Aliamphritea hakodatensis: one gene and its partner. The protein of the gene in region 1 interacts with the protein of each later gene in a pairwise test. Links are inferred from orthologs where the notes say so. Each region holds a gene or a part of one and is shown in the gene's direction. Other genes may lie near its edges. The genes, in order: mrdA and PCI15_RS03065.

Region 1 (9,441 bases):
TCAGGCTGCTATTCTCCAGCCGGGAGATAATAGCAGTTAGCCGGGGCGGCTGTCTGTCCCTGCGGGCGCTTTTATTGCCGGATTGTGATTCCTGATTTGTCGGACGGATCAGGCCTTTTTCCTGCCAGAGCCCCGGGGTATAATGCCCCATCTCCAAGGGGTACACCATGAATGTAACTGAATATATGGCCCAGCTGGGTCAGCAGGCGCGGGTTGCTTCCCGTGCTATTGCAAAAGCCGATACCGGCCTTAAAAACCGTGCTTTACTGGCGATGGCTGATGCGATTGATGCGTCCCGTGATGCGCTGGTTGAGGCCAATGCCAAAGATCTGGCGCAGGGCGAGGCGAATGGTCTCGACGCTGCGATGCTGGATCGTCTGCAGCTTAAGTCCAGTCAGATCGATACCATGATCGAGGGTTTACGGCAGGTTGCCGCTTTGCCAGATCCCACCGGCGCGATTACGGATATGAATTATCTGCCCAGCGGTATTCAGGTCGGTAAAATGCGGGTACCGCTTGGTGTCATCGGTATTATCTATGAGTCACGTCCGAATGTGACGGTAGAAGCGGCCAGCCTGTGTCTGAAATCCGGCAATGCCACCATTCTGCGTGGCGGTTCTGAAGCGATTCACAGTAATGCGGCGGTTGCCGAATGCATTAAAGCAGGCCTGAAGGAAGTTGGCTTGCCTGAGCATGCGGTGCAGGTGGTGGAAACCACTGATCGTGCTGCGGTGGGTGAGCTGATTACCATGCCTGAGTATGTGGATGTGATTGTACCGCGGGGCGGCAAAGGCCTGATTGAACGGGTCAGCCGTGACGCCAAGGTGACTGTTATCAAACATCTTGATGGTATCTGCCATGTGTATATTGATGACGAAGCGGATCATGCTAAGGCAGTGAATGTTGCGCTGAATGCGAAAACTCACCGCTACGGTACCTGTAACACCATGGAAACCCTGCTGGTGCATGAGTCCCGCACTGAAGTGCTTCAGGAACTGGCAGAACGTTACCGGGCAGCAGGTGTTGAACTGCGTGGCTGCGAACGGACTCTTGAGGTGCTGCCGTTTGCCACTGCCGCGACGGAAGAGGACTGGGCGACCGAGTATCTCGCACCTGTCCTTGCGATTAAGCTGGTGGCGGATATGGATGAAGCGATTGCCCATATCAACCGTTACGGTTCACACCATACGGATGCCATCATTACTGAGAACTACACCAAGTCCCGCAGCTTCCTGCGTGAGGTGGATTCAAGCTCAGTGATGGTGAACGCGTCCACCCGCTTTGCTGACGGTTTTGAATACGGTCTGGGTGCTGAGATTGGCATTTCTACCGATAAGATTCATGCCCGTGGCCCGGTGGGGCTGGATGGTCTGACATCCCAGAAGTATGTGGTGCTGGGTGACGGCCATATTCGTCAGTGAGCAACACTGTTAAGCCTGCTGTCTGTGCGTTTATGGGTGGGACTTTTGACCCCATCCATAATGGCCATCTGCGTACGGCGCTGGAAATCCGTGACTGGCTGAATGCTGATCAGGTCGCACTGATGCCGTCAAAAGTGCCGGTGCACCGTCAGCAGCCGGGGGCCGGGTCTGAACAGCGTCTGGCAATGGTTGAACAGGCGGTGGCAGCGGAGCCCGGTTTATATGCTGATGCCCGGGAAGTGTCATCGGAAAAACCTTCATACACAGTACTGACCCTTGAATCCCTGCGCGCTGAGCTGGGGGCAGATGTGCCAGTGTGTATGATACTGGGAATGGATGCTTACCTGTCGCTGCCGGGCTGGGACCGCTGGCAGGAGCTGATCCGGCTGGCCCATATTGTGGTTGTTAAGCGGCCTGGCTGGGTATATCAGCCCGGTGAGCAGATGAAGGCGTTTACCCGGGTACATGAAGTCACGGATAAACAGAAAATTTTAACTGAGCCGGCGGGGCATGTGATTTTTCATGAGCTGACGCCGCTGGCCATTTCTGCCACACAGATACGCACGCTGGTGAGCGAGGGGCATTCTCCCCGTTATCTGCTCCCGGACAGCGTCTGGCAGTATATCCAACAACAGCAGCTGTATGGCTGTAAATCAAAGTAAGGTAAAGATTAACCAATGGAATTAGATCAGATGATCAATGTTATACATGATGCCCTTGAAGATATGAAAGCGAAGGACATCGTTGAGCTGGACGTCAGCGAGAAGTCGACGGTCACTGACCGTATGATCATTGCCAGCGGTACCTCTAAGCGCCACGTGCAGTCAATTGGCCAGCACGTTCTGGAGCAGGTAAAAGCCAGCGGTATGCTGCCAATGGGTATCGAAGGTCAGGACACCGGTGAGTGGGTGCTGGTGGATCTGGGCGATGCGATTGTGCACGTGATGATGCCGGATGCGAGAAGTTTTTACGATCTTGAGAAACTCTGGGGCTTCGACGAAGTCGATACTAAGAGCTGATGTGTTTTCAGTGTCTTTAACCCGCACGGAGTACAGACCGCTGCTATGAAGATTCGCCTGATTGCGGTTGGCACCAAGATGCCGAAATGGGTGACCGAAGGTTGCCAGGAATATCTGAAACGTTTGCCGGCTGAGTTTGCGATGGAGATCATTGAGATTCAGTCTGGCCACCGGGGTAAGGGGGCAGATATTGCCCGTGCCAAACGCCAGGAAGGTGAAGCCATGCTGGCGGCAATCGGAAAGGGTGACCGGGTGGTTGCGCTTGAGGTTGGCGGCAAAAACTGGAGCACCGAACAGCTGGCAGAACAGGCAGAGGACTGGCAGATGTCTGGCCAGAACGTCAGCTTGCTGGTGGGCGGCCCGGACGGGCTGGCGCCGGAATGCCTGGCGCAGGCCGATCAGAAATGGTCTTTGTCAGGGCTGACATTACCGCACCCGCTGGTGCGTATATTGCTGGCAGAACAGATTTACCGGGCCTGGAGCATTATCCAGGGGCATCCATATCACAAATAGTGACACAACCGCCGGCCACAGGGTGGCCGGACGGTTTAACGCTGACGACATTACTGTATACACATGGCCGTACTTGAAAGCCTGAAGGATCACACAAAAGAAGGAAATACCTTCCTGTCCCGGGCGCTGATCGCCTTTGTGATCGTCTGCATCCTGCTTGGGGTGCTGATCGGCCGACTCTATTATCTGCAGGTGGTGGAATATGACCATCAGGCAGCCCTTTCCGATGATAACCGTATCCAGTTGCAGCCGGTGGCACCCACACGTGGGCTGATCTATGACCGTAACGGGATTCTGCTGGCGGATAACCGCCCCAGCTACAGCGTTACCATCATGAAAGAGGAAGTGGAGGATCTTGAAACGGTCCTCACTGAGTTGCAAAAGCTGATTCCGGTCACGGAACGGCAGCTGAAAACCTTCCGTAAACGTCTTAAGCAGCGCCGCCGCCCGTATGAAACCGTGCCGTTACGTTTCCGGCTGACCCCTGAAGAAATCGCCAAAATCGGTGTGAATTATTACCGTTTGCCCGGCGTGCAGGTGGAAGCGGATCTGATCCGCTACTATCCCTACGGGGCCAGTCTGGTGCATGCGCTGGGCTATGTGGGACGGATCAACGAGAAAGAACTGAAACGGGTAGATCCGACCAATTACAGCGCGACGCACTATATCGGCAAGCTGGGCATTGAGAAGTTTTACGAGCCATTACTGCACGGCACCGTTGGTCACCACAAGGTGGAAACCAATGCCCGCGGCCGGGTAATGCGGGTGCTGGAACGCACGGATCCGGTTCCGGGGAAAGACATTGTGCTTAACCTGGATATCCGTTTACAGCAGGCAACGGAGAAGCTGCTGGGTGAGCGCCGGGCGTCTGTGGTGGCGATTGATCCGCAAACCGGCGGCATTCTGGCACTGGTCAGTACGCCGGGGTATGACCCGAATATGTTTGTCACCGGGATCAGCCAGAAGAACTACACCGCGCTGCGTGAATCTGAAGATCTGCCACTGTTTAACCGCGCCTTGCGGGGCCAGTATCCGCCGGGCTCTACCATTAAACCTGTGGTGGCGATGAGTGTGATCGACAGCGGCGTTGTCAGCCCGGCCCATACGGTCTGGGACCCGGGTTTCATGACCCTGAGCAAGGGCGGACGGCGTTACCGTGACTGGAAACGGGGCGGCCATGGCCGGGTCGGGCTGAGCATGGCGCTGTATCAGTCATGTGACGTCTGGTTCTACGATGTGGCGAACCGGGCCGGCGTGGACGTGATGTCCGGCTATCTGGATAAGTTTGGCTTCGGGCAGGTGACCAGCCTTGATTTACCGGAGGCCCTGCCGGGAATCTTACCGTCCCGTGAATGGAAAAAACGTACCGGCCGGGGCTCTTGGTTCCCGGGGGATTCGCTTAATCTGAGTATCGGGCAGGGCTGGATGCTGGCGACACCGCTGCAGCTGGCGGCCTCTGCAATGGTGCTGGCAAACCGGGGTGAATGGAAGCAGCCGACCATGCTGAAGAACATCATTACCAAAGATAAAGGCATGCAGATCAGGCAGGATACGGACGGCCGTCTGGTGACTGTCAGCAGTCAGTCGGTGCAGCCGGGGCAACCGCTTGAAGAGAGTGTGATCAGTATTCCGAGTAAAGGTAAAAAAATGCCTGATGTGAAGCTGAACACGCCGGCTTACTGGAATGACATTATCGACGGCATGGTTGCGGTGGTACACGGCGAGCGGGGTACGGCCCGCCGTATCGGTACCGGCATTGATTTTCAGATTGCCGGTAAAACCGGTACCGCTCAGGTTGTCGGGATTAAACAGGATGAAACCTACGACGCCGAAAAACTGGCTGAGCGGCACCGTGACCATGCGCTGTTTGTTGCATTTGCGCCGGTGGACGACCCGAAAATTGCCGTGGCGGTGATTGTTGAAAACGGCGGAGGTGGTTCCAGTACTGCAGCACCGGTTGCCCGGGAAGTCATGGATGCGTTTTTTGAGTTTGAACAGAATGATCTGATTGCTGCGCAGGCGGCAGCGGCAGAGAAAGCGGCTTTACCGGCAACTCGGCCGGCTGACCGGATAACCGCAGCGGAGGCCCTGTAATGCGTGATTTTGAACGCACGATGCCAGAGGCGCAGCCGCATCTGGCCCGCCGTCGGGGGCTCTGGTCCTACACCCATCTGGACGCCTGGCTGTTAGTCCTGCTGCTGATGCTGTGCAGTTACGGATTACTGATTCTCTACAGTGCTTCCGGTGGGGATATGGACTACGTGACCCGGCAGGGTATCCGGCTCGGTGCTGGCTTTGCTGTGATGGTCCTTCTGGCACAGTTCCGGCCACGTTTCTTTGCGCACTGGGCGCCTATACTGTACGTACTGGGCATTGCCCTGCTGGTCGGTGTTCTGCTGTTTGGTGTCGGGGCAAAAGGTGCCCAGCGCTGGATAGCCTTGCCGGGTTTTCGTTTTCAGCCCTCTGAAATTATGAAGCTGGTGCTGCCCCTGATGGTGGCGGGTTACCTTGCCAAGCGGGCGTTACCGCCAAGCTTTAAGCACATATTCATCTCGCTGGGCCTAGTGTTTGTGCCGGTGGTGATGATCATGAAACAGCCGGACCTGGGGACATCGTTGCTGATTGCTGCATCCGGTATTTTTGTTCTCCTGCTGTCCGGTATTTACTGGCGGTATATCTTCGGTGCGCTGGCGGTTGCGGCAGCGGGTCTGCCCGGCTTATGGATGGTGATGAAGGATTACCAGAAACAGCGGGTACTGACGTTTCTTGATCCGGAAAGCGATCCTCTGGGGGCCGGCTGGAATATTATCCAGTCCAAGGCGGCCATCGGTTCCGGGGGCATTTCCGGTAAGGGCTGGTTTCAGGGAACCCAGTCACAGTTAGACTTCCTGCCTGAGAGCCATACCGACTTTATTATCGCGGTACTGGCAGAAGAGCAGGGCATGGTCGGTGTGCTGATACTCTTATCGCTGTATGTAATGATCATTGCCCGGGGGCTGATAATTGCCGTGCAGGCGCAGGACAGCTTTGGCCGTCTGGTTGCTGGCAGTGTCACCCTGACATTTTTTGTCTACGTGTTTGTGAATATAGGCATGGTGAGCGGCCTGCTTCCCGTTGTGGGGGTACCGTTACCGCTGGTGAGCTATGGTGGAACATCCATCGTAACGCTGATGGCCGGTTTCGGCTTGCTGATGTCTGTTCACACCCACCGGCAGATGATCAAACGCTAATAATTATACAGCCGGGAAGTGTCTTCCTCCCGGCAGATGCACACAGTTAAAGGGTATCAGGGTGAAACGGAATATATTACGCGCCTGTACAGGCATAGGGGTTAGCTGCTTACTGGCAGTGTCAGGCACTTCAGTAGCCAAAACGGCTGAGAATTATACACAGCGGCCGGAAGCGCAGGCCCTGATCAGTGAACTGGTTGAACAGGGGTTTTCCAAAGCGGAACTGGAACAGGTGCTGGATCAGGCTAAAAAGCAGAAGAGCATTCTTAAAGCGATGTCCCGTCCGGCGGAAAAACGCCTGACCTGGGGGGAATACCGCAAGCTCTTCCTGACCAAAAAACGTATCAGCCAGGGGCTGAAATTCTGGCAGGAAAACCGCCAGACGTTGCAAAAAGCTGAGCAGCAGTTTGGCGTACCGGCCGAAATCATTGTTGCGATCATCGGCATTGAAACCAGTTATGGCCGGATTACCGGTAACTACCGGGTGGTCGATGCGCTGGCTACGTTAGGCTTTGATTATCCCCGCCGGGCGGCTTTTTTCCGGGAGCAACTTAAAGAATATTTCCTGCTGACCCGGGCGGAAGGTGTTGATCCGTTATCCCTGAAAGGCTCTTATGCCGGTGCGATGGGGCTGGGTCAGTTTATTCCCAGCAGTTTTAACAGCTATGCGATCGATTTTGATGGCGACAACAAAAAGGACATCTGGAATAATCCTACAGATGCCATCGGCAGTGTGGCCAATTATTTTGCCGAACATGGCTGGAAAAATGGCGGCACGGTACGGATTAAAGCCATTGCGCCGGCAACTGCCGAGCAGGACTGGTTTAACGACGGTTTAAAGCCCAAGCTGAATATGGCGCAGTGGCGTGCCAGAGATTTCAGCAGTGCTGCGGAACTTGATGATGCTGAAATGGTCAGTCTAATGCGGCTTGAAAAGGACGGTAAGTATCAGGACTGGTTCGGGCTACATAATTTTTATGTAATAACCCGTTATAACCACAGCCGTCTGTATGCTTCGGCGGTGTTTGAGTTAAGTGCTGCGCTGAAGGCTAAGCGATAAGTTTAATTGCAACGGAAGAAGGCAAATACATGTTCAGAGCATTATTCGGTGGCATTTTGCTTATGCTGCTTGCAGGCTGTTCTTACCTGCCGGGCAGCGGTGGCAGTGACGGCGGTGGCCGTTACTCGATCAAACAGGACCGGCCGCCGGATGAAACCGATGTGGATGTGTCTAAAATTCCGAATGCTGTTCCTCGGGTAGAACCGAAAAGCCGTGGTGGCAACAAAAGCCGTTACGAAGTCTTTGGTAAAACCTATTATGTACTGCCTTCATCAGCAGGATATAAAGAACGGGGCATTGCTTCCTGGTACGGTAAAAAATTCCATGGTCATAAAACCTCAAATGGTGAGATTTATGACATGTTTGCCATGACGGCTGCCCATAAGTCATTACCTTTGCCGACCTATGTTCAGGTCACAAACCTGAAGAACAACCGTAAGATTATTGTGCGGGTGAATGACCGCGGGCCGTTCCATGAAGGGCGGATTATTGATCTTTCCTTTGTCGCAGCCAAAAAACTCGATATGCTGGGTGGCGGTGTTAGCCGGGTTGAAGTTGAAGCCATTGATCCGCGTACCTGGCAGAGTTCACGGGCGGTAGTGGCCGCGGGTCAGCCGGTGCAATCTCAGCAGGTAGGTAAAAAACGCTATCTGCAGGTGGGCGCGTTCAGCCTGCTGAGCAGTGCCGAACAGGCCACCCGGGAACTGAACGGGCTGTTTGGTAACATGCCGGTACGCATTGTGCCGCTGGCCAAAGGTGATCTGACCCTGTACCGGGTTCAGCTGGGCCCGGTGGATTCCGGTGCTAACCTGGCTGAAATTGTTTCCAAGGTAGAAGCTGCGGGCTATGCCCAGCCGCATCTGGTGGATTGAGTAGCAACACAGGCTGCATGATATGCAGCGAAGAAAAGACAACGATAAAGATAATGATGATTTCCAGACTGTTTAAACCGTTTCTATTGCTGTTTATCGCCATTGTGGCTGCGCCGTTGCAAGCCGCAACACTGGTGCCGGCACCACCTCAGATTGCTGCCCGTGCGTATATCGTGATGGATGCGGACACCGGTAAGGTGATACTGGCGTCCCGTGAAGATGAACGTTTCCCGCCTGCCAGCCTGACCAAGATGATGACCAGCTACATCGTCGAAGACGAGCTGACCAAGGGCAATATCAGCAAAACCGATCTGGTCCCTGTTTCTGTAAAAGCATGGCGTTCGCAGGGCTCGCGGATGTTTATCCAGGAAGGTACTCAGGTACTGCTCAGTGATCTGCTTAAAGGCATTATCATTCAATCGGGTAACGACGCCAGTGTCGCGGTAGCAGAATACATTGCCGGCAGTGAAGCGGCATTTGCTGACCTGATGAATCAGCACGCTGATTTGCTGGGGATGAGCAACAGTCAGTTTATGAACGCGACAGGCTTACCGGCAGATGACCATTATTCATCTGCCCGTGATATGGCGATTCTGGCCCGCGCGATCATTAAGGATTTCCCGGAGCATTATGGTATCTACTCCGAAAAGTACTTTACCTACAACAAAATCCGCCAGCCGAACCGTAACAAGTTGCTGTGGCGGGATAACAGCGTTGACGGTTTAAAGACCGGCCATACGGAAGCCGCTGGCTATTGTCTGGTAGCGTCTGCCAAGCGTGACGGTATGCGGCTTATTTCCGTCGTGATGGGGACGACAAGTGAAGAAGCCCGCGCCCAGGAAAGCCAGAAGTTGCTGGCTTATGCCTTCCGTTATTTCCGTACCCATCAGCTGTATAAAGAAGGTGAGCGGTTACAAACCACGCAAGTGTGGGGCGGTAAGGTTGATCAGGTTGCGTTAGGGCCGGCGGCTGATCTTGCCGTCACTGTCGCGCGGGGTAAGAGTGATCAGCTGCAGGCAACGCTGGATCTGGACAATGTAATCGAAGCACCATTGAGCAAAGGTGATGTTTTCGGCAAGGTTCAGGTGAAGCTGGGTGATGAGCTGGTAGCAGAGGTACCGGTTGTCGCGCTGCAGGATGTTGAAGAAGCCGGTTTACTGAAGCGTATTTGGGATAAAATTGCTCTGTTCTTCTACAATCTGATCAATTAATCCCTGACGGATATCAGTCTGATACAAAACGCCCGTGCTGATTTCAGCACGGGCGTTTATGTTTGGGGCGAAGGGCATTAAAATAGCCGCCATGGATATAGTGCATCTGAACGGG
Region 2 (9,591 bases), 340 kb from region 1 along the record:
TTGACTCATGACTGGTGTCGTTTATCTGAACCAGACTCTGAAACGGATCACGCAGGCTTGCGCCTTCATATACAAAACTATGGTAAGGCTTAAACTCCGGTAAAGGCTTAATCGGCGGAGCCTTAGCCTGCCGAACCTGCTGAACAAACTGACGCAAATCATCCGGGTCTTCGACCCAGACACAGGCGGTCATCATAAACGTCAGCGCGATAATGAAAACGCCCTTTAAATACTTAATTACTGTCATCATAACGGTAAGTCTTTGCACTGATATTCATTGATAACGAACCATTGCCCGGAACAATTTTGTAATCATGTAAGGTTACGATTCGCGACAGTGCCGCGACACCACTCACGAACTGACCTAACTGGTGATAGGCCCCGGTTACCTGAATATTAATAGGTAATTCAATATAAAACTTACTCTTTTGCTCTGCCGCCAGCTGGATCACCTGTATATCCAGCCCGCTGGAACGGCCTATTTCAGAAATATCCTCAAGTAAGCCCGGCACTTCTTTCTCTGTAGGCAACTGCTTCAGAAGTTCAGTAAACTGCCCCTGAACATCCGCCATCTGTTTTCTCAGCGCAGCCAGATTCGCCACCTGCCCGGCTTTAGCCTGCACCTGCTGTTTCAAGCCTGTTTCAGCAGAAATCTCATTATTCAAACGTTTTTCCGCATCTGAAATATGCAGATAAACACCGCCGGCCACCACCGCAGAAAATACAAGCAGATAACAGATAACCTTGACACCAACCGGCCAGTTCCCCGCCTGACTGAAATCAAGGTTATCCGGATCAAAGCCTTTAAAACTGTTCGCCAGTTTATCCATACTCATATCAGTTCGCCTCACCCAGGGACGGTTTCAAAACAGGCACGGTCAGATTGAACTGTTTCATACTGTCCGCATTTGCAACCTTCGTCAGATTAGGTTCACCAAACCACACACTGGCATAAATCTGGCGCATCAGAGATGAAACATCGGCACTTTTCTGTGCTCTGCCATCAAGAGTAATCTCATCACCACGCCTCGTAAGAGACAAATACAACACACCATCTGGCTGAACTCTGACCAACTCATCAAAATTGCGGACAATCAGTGGTCGGCTGGACTGTAAATCCTGAATGGCTTTTAAACGGTCAGTCAGACGTGCCCGTTTGATATTCAGTTCTTTAATCTCAGCTAGCTGTACATCCAGCTGGGCAATTTCACTGTTCAGATAGTTATTTCTTATCCGTTGACGATCCGTCTGAAAATCAAAATAAAACCCTATCAGCAGCACAACCGCCACGGCCAGAAACGCACTCGACAACACATTCACCATGAACTGTTTCTGTCGCTGGGCAGCTTTTTCTTCCCGCCAGGCCCTGAGGTTTATTTTTGCCATTCGTCGTCCTATTAATCAGTGCTCGAAGCTTCGCAGCGACATACCACAGGCTTTTACCAGTGACGGCGCATCATACGCCAGCCTGGCAGGGTTTATTTTCGAGTCCACATCCATCCCGGCAAACGGATTGGCCAGTTCGGTCGGCACGCCAACCTCCTCTGCAACAATATCAGCCAAACCATCAATTGTTACACCGCCACCCTGTAAACATAGCTTAGTCAACTGGTTATGAGCGCCTGATGAATAAAAAAACTGCAACGCACGGGAAATTTGCTGGCTGATTGTGCTGCGGAACGGCAGCACAACCGTTTCCATCAGTTCATCACTTAACTCACCGTTACGTAACTGATGTTCTATATCCGCAGGTACAAGTCCTGTCTGTTGCTGCAGCAGATGATTCAAATCATTACCGCCAAAAGCCTGCTCCCGGTTATAAACAATCTGATTATTCCTGAACACATTCAGCGTCAGGGTTGCTGCACCAATATCAACAAGACCAACCAGTGCCTGATCATCGGCACCATCCAGTACCAGCAGAGGATACACCCGCTCAATACAGAAACTGTCAACATCAACAACCTGGCAATTCAGGTCAGCTCCGTTAATCGCATCTTCACGTTTTTCAACATCGTTACTTCGGCAGGCAACCAACAACACTTCGTTCAGGCCGGCATTGGAAGGCGACGGGCCCAGGACTTCAAAGTCCAGTGCCACTTCATCGAGGGGGTAAGGAATAAAACGGTCAGCCTCAATCTTAACCTGTTCTTCCAGGTCAAACTCTGTAAAGGAATCACTCAACTCAATGGTTTTAGAAATAACCGCTGAAGAAGGTACTGCAGTCACTGCCTGCTGAAGCGGCTTATTGCAGATTTTCAGGCCGCGTTCAATCACTTCTGAAACAAGGCCGACATCCTGAATACTGTTATCGATAACAGCGGTCGCAGGAAGGGGAGAAATTGCATACGCATCAACCCGCAGGTCGTCTCCCCGTTTAGACAGTGCAACCATTTTCACTGATGATGTCCCTATATCAACACCTACCCAGCCCTTTTCCTGCTTTTTCAGAAAGCTCAACACAATAAGTAATCCTTTAAAACAGCCAGCTTGAGATAAAATATAGTTCTGATCTTAAATATATATAAATTTCAACGTTGTTTCACTAGTGACCATTACTTAGATACAGATATAATAACTCGGCAGCAAGCGAACTTTCTTTAAAATCACAATAAAAAGATATTAATGAAACTTATATTAAAAATCGGCCTGACATTATCTCTTGTAGGAATGATCCTGGGTTTAGCAGTATTTGGCGGTGCCTACTACCATTACGCACCAAAATTGCCGGACGTACAGACCCTGAAAGACGTCAAACTGCAAACGCCGTTACGCATTTACTCGGCAGATGAAAAACTGATCGCTGAGTTTGGCGAAAAACGCCGTACCCCCATCAGTTTTGATCAGGTCCCGCAAACCTTCATAAATGCTCTGCTTGCTGCCGAGGACCGCAATTTCTTCAATCATTTCGGTATTGACGTGAAAGGACTTGCCCGTGCCGCTTACCAACTTGCCAGCAGCGGCAAGATAAAAAGTGGTGGCAGTACGATCACCATGCAGGTTGCCAAAAACTATTTCCTGACCCGGGAACGTTCCTTTGTCCGTAAATTCAATGAGATTCTCCTGTCGCTCCGGATTGAGCAGGAGCTAAGTAAAGAACAGATATTCGAGCTCTATATAAATAAAATCTATCTGGGACACCGGTCTTACGGGATCCAGGCTGCTGCGAATATTTACTACGGCAAAAACATTGATGAACTCAGTGTTGCCCAATACGCCATGATTGCCGGCTTACCCAAAGCCCCTTCAGCCTACAACCCCATTACTAATCCGACCCGGGCACTGGAGCGCCGCAACTGGATTCTGAAGCGCATGCACTCGCTGAGCTTTATCGATGACCAGGCCTATGAAGAAGCAGTTTCGGCTCCGGTCACCGCTGAATATCACGGCACTCAGATCGAACTCTACGCGCCATACGTGGCCGAAATGGTTCGTAACCGCCTGTATGAGCATTTCCAGGATGCACTGTATACCGATGGCCTGAAGGTCTACACAACTTTAGACAGCTCAATGCAGGTCGCCGCCAACAAAGCCCTTGAAAAAGGTCTGCTTGCTTACACTGAACGCCATGGGTATTTCGGACCGGAAGCAACCACCGAAGACCTTACTGAAGAAGGGCTGAAAGCATTCTTCAAGAAACAGACCGTATATGGCAGCCTTTTACCGGCAGTTATTACTGAAGTTGGTGAGCAAAGCGCGACTGCCCGTTTACGGTCCGGTGAAGATATTGCCCTGGACTGGGAAAACTTAAGCTGGGCAAAAGCCTATAAAGGGCCGAACCGAATGGGTGCGGCACCAAAGCAGGCCACCGACATTCTGACTGTTGGTGACATGGTGCGGGTAATACCGGGTGAAGAAGAAAACACCTGGCACCTGACTCAGATCCCCCATGTACAGGGAGCATTTGTAGCACTGGCACCGAAAGACGGTGCACTGAACGCACTGGTTGGCGGCTTTAACTTTGTGCATAACAAGTTTAACCGCGCAACCCAGGCATTACGCCAGCCTGGCTCTAACTTTAAACCGTTTATCTATGCTTCTGCGCTGGAGCAGGGCTTTACGCCCGCGACCACCATCAATGACGCCCCGGTTGTCCTGAACGATAATGACCTCGAAGCCAGCTGGCGTCCGGAAAATTACAGTAAAAAATTCTATGGTCCCACCCGCCTTCGTGAAGCCCTGTATCGCTCACGCAACCTGGTATCCATACGGATTTTACGTTCGATTGGTATCGATACAGCAACGGATTACCTGACCGGCTTCGGTTTTGATAAAACACGTATTCCACAAAACCTGTCTCTGTCACTGGGCAGCGCCGACGTGACTCCACTGGAACTGGTGACCGGTTACGCCGGCCTGGCAAATCAGGGGTACAAAATCACACCTTATTTCATAAACCGGATGGAAAATGCCGCCGGTAAAACCCTCTATCAGGCACAGCCTGCTACAGTCTGCCCGGGCTGCGAATATTCTCAGCCGTCCAGCAGCATTCCGAGCAGTATCGAAGCAATTGATCTGAGCACCGTTCAGGAAGCCGCAACCGCCGCCGGTGACGACACCGATAAGCTACAGCTTTCCGGGAGTAAAATCTCACAATTGCCGATTGCTGCGCAAATTATGGAGCCACAGGCTGCCTATATGATCTATGACATCATGCAGGATGTGATAACCCATGGTACCGGCCGCCGGGCCCTTAGCCTGAAGCGGACGGATCTTGCCGGCAAAACAGGCACCACTAACGATCAGAAAGACGCCTGGTTCTCTGGCTTTAATAAAGACGTAGTTGCCACCGCCTGGGTTGGCTTTGATCAGCCATCCACACTGGGACGCCGGGAGTTCGGTGGCAGTGCAGCACTGCCAATCTGGATCGATTTCATGGAAGTAGCCCTGGCAAACAGCCCTGACGAAGCCGTCACGAAACCGGACGGCATCATTTCCCGTCGCATCGATCCGGAGACAGGCTTACTTGCCTACCCGGGGCAGGAAAATGCGGTGTTTGAAATATTCCCGGCGGATAAAGTACCGACTGAAGTTGCAACCGGCCCTGGCCAGGCTGCAGGTGGTGAAAGTCAGACCGACGATATATTCTGATCATCAGCCAGGTTAAAGCGTTTAACCTGGCTGATAATTTCACCGCGTTCAGATAACTCTAGTAACCGGTAAGCAGGTGCCTGCAACGCGGGCATATCCTCCAGAGTCATCTCATCACAGCGCTTTTTGAACTGTACAGAAGACGCCGGGCAACTCATCACATCCACTCCCTGATACTGCCATCGCCACTCCTGATGGACATGGCCGCAGATGATACCCCGCACCTGCCTGTAATCTTTTAACAGCTCCCAGAACTGATCCGCATCCGCCAGCATTATCGGATCCTGCCAGCCACTCTCAACGGATACAGGATTATGATGCAGAACGATCAGACAGTGCTTATGACTGTATTCATCGAGCGTTTGCCGCAAAAAGGCCAGCTCTGTCTGTCCCAATGCTCCACTGCCCCGCCCATCCGGTTCCGAGGTACTGTTCAGCAGGATCAGACACCAGTCCCGGGCTTGTATTACCCGGCGGTTCAGACGTTCACCGCAGGCTTGCATCAAAGCAGTATCATCATGGTTCCCGGGAATCCAGGCAGTATCAAAAGGCACTGACTCCAGCTTAACCGTCAGACGCCGGTATGCATCAGCCCCACCATGGTGGACGATATCGCCCGTTAGCAACAACAGCGTTTCTTCCGGCAAGGTACTGTTAAGATGAGTAAGCAACTGATCTAACTGAGTTTCGACATCCTGGTGCCGATACAGTTGTGAGGGATCATTCTGCAAATGACAGTCCGTCACCTGCACCAGTTTTACGGTTGGATTAATCAAAAGAAAATACGGCTTCGGTTACATGACCATGATTCAGGCAGTGGTTAAGCCATTCACCAAGGTACTGATTTAATTGTGCTTTTTCATCAGGGTGGCGCATATCCATATTCGGATACTGATAAACACCACGCAACTGCTTCCCCCGGACAATACAGATAACTTCAGCCGCACGGGCGTCATGGTACATTCTTACCAGCAAACAGGGTGCTTTCAGCCAGTCATGCGCAAGCAAATGGCTGACCCGTACCGTGGTTGTATAGGTAAAGCGCTCTTCAACCTGTAAACGGACCGCGCTGTGCTGGTCCTGCCAGTGAATTTCAAACTCACGCTCATCGCAGTTATCAAAATCCGGCAGCAAACGCATGAGACGCACGTAGTTCGCCTCACAATCAGCCATCTGCTTTACAATATCCGGTATATAACGTCTGCGCATAAATTCGCTTATCTGATTGATTGTTCTTCACCGCCAGAAATATCTGACAACATCAGGCATAAAATGCTGAAAGCCACTAAATTACCGCCAGGTTTGCAGCACTTTATCTAAATTCAGCTGCAACCACTGCAATGCAATAATGGTTCCGGCATTATCGATTACCCCTCGCGCAACCAGAGCCCCTGCCTCTTCCAAGGGTATCACATGTACTTTAATATCTTCGCCTTCGTCTTCCAGCCCGTGCAAACCACCAAGCGTGGTAGCATCAACCCGGGCACAAAAGAGATCAACATATTCATCACACCCGCCAACACTCGGGGAGTAACGTGTTATCGGCAGCAGATCCTTGATAATAGCACCTGCTTCCTCAACTGCCTCCCGGATGGCCACATCCTGAGCAGTTTCACCCGGCTCGACCATCCCGGCCACTAACTCAAGCAGCCAGGGGCTGGGCGATTTATCCACCGCGCCGATCCGAAACTGCTCAATCAGCACCACTGCCTTCTGCAGAGGATCAAATAACAGCACACAAACCGCATCACCCCGGTGCAGCAACTCCCGCTGAATACTGATGTTCCCACCGGCAAACCGTGCATGACGGATCTGCAACTCAGATACCTTAAAAAAACCCCGGTATAGGGTTTTACTGGCGATGATTTCAACATCATCACGTGAAAAGCCTGGCTGCCAGGTCATAGGATCACCCCGAATAATTATCAGGAAGTTACTGTAACACAGGATGCCAAACCGATAAGTAAAACCACAATAAGCTAAACGCGGGCCAGCTCACCTTCAGCGCTGCTCAGTCTGCGACGGCGGGACACGAAAACATAACTGCCATCCGCTTTTTTTGCCTGTTTCTTCGCCTGTGCGGCCAACTCTGCAACCTCATGATAACTGAGACATGAGTAAGGATCAGGGTGTACAACACCGACAGACAAACTGAGAACAGGGAAAAAACTTGATTCACCGGACCGACCCTGAGACCAGACACCGCCCTGCTCCAGATCCTGCGGGCTATAGTATTCACGTACAGAAAGATCAAACTCAGCAATGATACTTTGGCAGCGGGACAGCCAGTCTTCACAGCGGAACACCACCACAAAATCATCGCCGCCCACATGCCCTGTAAAATTATCACCGCTGGCAAACCGGGTTAACAGGCTGCCCAGTTGCTGAATCAGCAAGTCACCTTTTACGTATCCGTAAGCATCATTAAACGGTTTGAAATAGTTAATATCAAAATACGCTACCCGAAAATCATCTGTACGCTTCAGCAAGCTGTCAATCTCCCTGCTGATCGGGACGTTACCCGGCAACAGGGTAAGCGGATTAGCATAACGGGCATTGCGGATTTTTAACTCAGTAATTTTTTTCAGCAGATCGCGGACATCTCCCAACCCCAGATATAACCCGTTCCGGGTAATTACCAACCCCTGATTCAGATACACCGCATCCTGCTCGGTGACCATCTGCGACACATTTTCCAGTGACATATCACTTTCAATGATCAACGCATCGTCCATCATAACGGACACTGGCTTCTGCTCGTACAGCGCCCGGCCATACTGTGTCGAAAACAGCTCCAGCAGCTTCGCGCGGGTAATAGTCCCCACAGGTCTGCCATCTTCCAAAACCGCCAAAGCATTATAGGCCGGGTTGTCCCTGAACAGACGGCTGGCCAGTTGTAATTCGTCACTTTGCGCCAGAGATGGTGCCGGCTGAACCAGCACAGAGGCAGTCTCAGCCATATCAGGGTCCAGATCCCCCCTTGGCCGTTTCGGCAACCAGGCATATTCCTGCGGAGCATCCACAGGACGTTGTGTGGGCCGCCCCAGATAAAACCCCTGCCCGATTGTTACACCCAGCTCCTTCAGCGTCAGCAATTCCGACTGGGTTTCAATTCCTTCGGCAATGATTGAGCAACCGATCCCGTTAGCGATGCCGCAGATAGATTTTACAAACTGGCGTTTGATCGGCTCACGGTCAACATTATGGACAAAATGTTTATCAATTTTGACGATATTCGGCTGCAGCTCAGACCACAGTTTCAGGCCCGAATAGCCGCTGCCAAGATCGTCTATGGCGATATTAAATCCCATCCCCCTGTAATGCTGAACCGCCTCAAGTGTCAGACCATACTGATCAAAAGGATGCTGTTCAGATAACTCGATGACGATTGCCTGCTGAGGTATGTCCAGCGCGGCCAGCATATCAGCCGTTAAACCTTTCTGATGCTCCGGCGTCCCCAGTAAGGAAGCACTGATATTCAGGAACAGCTTGCCTCCAATGTTCAGCTCAGCAAAACGCTGCAGTGACAGGCGCCGGCAGCTCAGTTCAAGGGTGTGCAACAGGCCACAGCGAATAGCGGTCTGAAACAGGCTGTCCGGTGAATACAGAACACTGCCTTCCGGCCCGCGGATCAGCGCTTCATGCCCGATTGTTTCCCCGTTTCTCAGATCAACAATCGGCTGAAAATGCGGAAACAGATTATCCCCGGCAATCAGGCTGCGCAGCAATTGCTCTTCATAATCAATATTTAAGGTCGTACTCAGGCCCATAAAAACTACTCTGGCATCTTTGTTTGTCGCACAACTTAAATTTCACAGATGACAAACAGATGACAAATCACATTGCTGTCACCGGATAACTGCCCATTCAGAGCTTCAACTAATGGATAAGATTAACTTTGCCACTTTTTGATTAGGCTCAAGTGATACAACCCGAATTAATGTCACTGTGTTGTTTCCGCCAGACAATATCCTGTGCAACTTAGCCATGAACCAGAACAGGGGATCGTGATCATGCTCTCCCGAATATCCATTTCCACGCGTATATGGCTACTGCCAGCCTTACTCATCCTGATTTTTTCCGGTGTATATATTCAGGATACTTTCCTGCTGAAAGAGAACCTGCTGGCCGCCAAGAAAGACCGCCTTCAGGGGCTGGTGACCACTGCCCACGCAATACTTGGTGACTATTACCAGCGCAGTCAGAACCAGGAAATGACCGAACCCCAGGCACAGCAGGAAGCCAGCCGGATCATCAGCCAGCTACGTTACGATGATAACCAGTACTTCTGGATAAATGATCTCCAGCCACAGATCATCATGCATCCGATCAAACCTGCTCTTAACGGCAAAGACGCCTCCGCAATCAAAGATAAGCAGGGCAAGTTACTCTTTGTAGCCTTTGTGGATGTGGTCCGCAAAGACGGTGCCGGCTTTGTAGATTACTTCTGGGCCGCCCCTGACGGTTCAGAAGATCAGCTACCCAAGCTGTCCTTCGTCA

What was found.
Region 2: the proteins of mrdA (region 1) and PCI15_RS03065 interact in binary tests that used the Escherichia coli proteins (3 or more experiments, as listed by UniProt). The link is inferred for Aliamphritea hakodatensis from one-to-one orthologs.

Annotation. Positions count from the first base shown.
Region 1 is NZ_AP025281.1:1,012,943-1,022,383, forward strand. What follows is about bases 2,608-5,531. They hold mrdA (penicillin-binding protein 2), read left to right. Parts: upstream 2,608-3,016; coding sequence 3,017-5,047; downstream 5,048-5,531. Other genes in these bases: rlmH (23S rRNA (pseudouridine(1915)-N(3))-methyltransferase RlmH), read left to right, coding at 2,608-2,953; rodA (rod shape-determining protein RodA), read left to right, coding at 5,047-5,531. Also shown: PCI15_RS04600 (glutamate-5-semialdehyde dehydrogenase), read left to right, coding at 168-1,421; nadD (nicotinate-nucleotide adenylyltransferase), read left to right, coding at 1,418-2,083; rsfS (ribosome silencing factor), read left to right, coding at 2,099-2,440; more of rlmH, read left to right, coding at 2,486-2,607; more of rodA, read left to right, coding at 5,532-6,183; mltB (lytic murein transglycosylase B), read left to right, coding at 6,245-7,243; PCI15_RS04635 (septal ring lytic transglycosylase RlpA family protein), read left to right, coding at 7,273-8,115; PCI15_RS04640 (D-alanyl-D-alanine carboxypeptidase family protein), read left to right, coding at 8,169-9,326; PCI15_RS04645 (aminotransferase class IV), read left to right, coding at 9,385-9,441. UniProt on the Escherichia coli protein: Catalyzes cross-linking of the peptidoglycan cell wall. Responsible for the determination of the rod shape of the cell. Is probably required for lateral peptidoglycan synthesis and maintenance of the correct diameter during lateral and centripetal growth.
Region 2 is NZ_AP025281.1:675,015-684,605, reverse strand. Bases 2,285-5,358 are described here. They hold PCI15_RS03065 (penicillin-binding protein 1A), read left to right. Parts: upstream 2,285-2,625; coding sequence 2,626-5,091; downstream 5,092-5,358. Other genes in these bases: PCI15_RS03060 (metallophosphoesterase), read right to left, coding at 5,070-5,358; pilM (type IV pilus assembly protein PilM), read right to left, coding at 2,285-2,463. In the rest of the region: PCI15_RS03085 (pilus assembly protein PilP), read right to left, coding at 1-250; PCI15_RS03080 (type IV pilus inner membrane component PilO), read right to left, coding at 234-836; PCI15_RS03075 (PilN domain-containing protein), read right to left, coding at 838-1,386; more of pilM, read right to left, coding at 1,402-2,284; more of PCI15_RS03060, read right to left, coding at 5,359-5,867; PCI15_RS03055 (DUF1249 domain-containing protein), read right to left, coding at 5,860-6,300; PCI15_RS03050 (NUDIX domain-containing protein), read right to left, coding at 6,382-6,996; PCI15_RS03045 (EAL domain-containing protein), read right to left, coding at 7,071-8,861; PCI15_RS03040 (methyl-accepting chemotaxis protein), read left to right, coding at 9,105-9,591. UniProt on the Escherichia coli protein: Cell wall formation. Synthesis of cross-linked peptidoglycan from the lipid intermediates.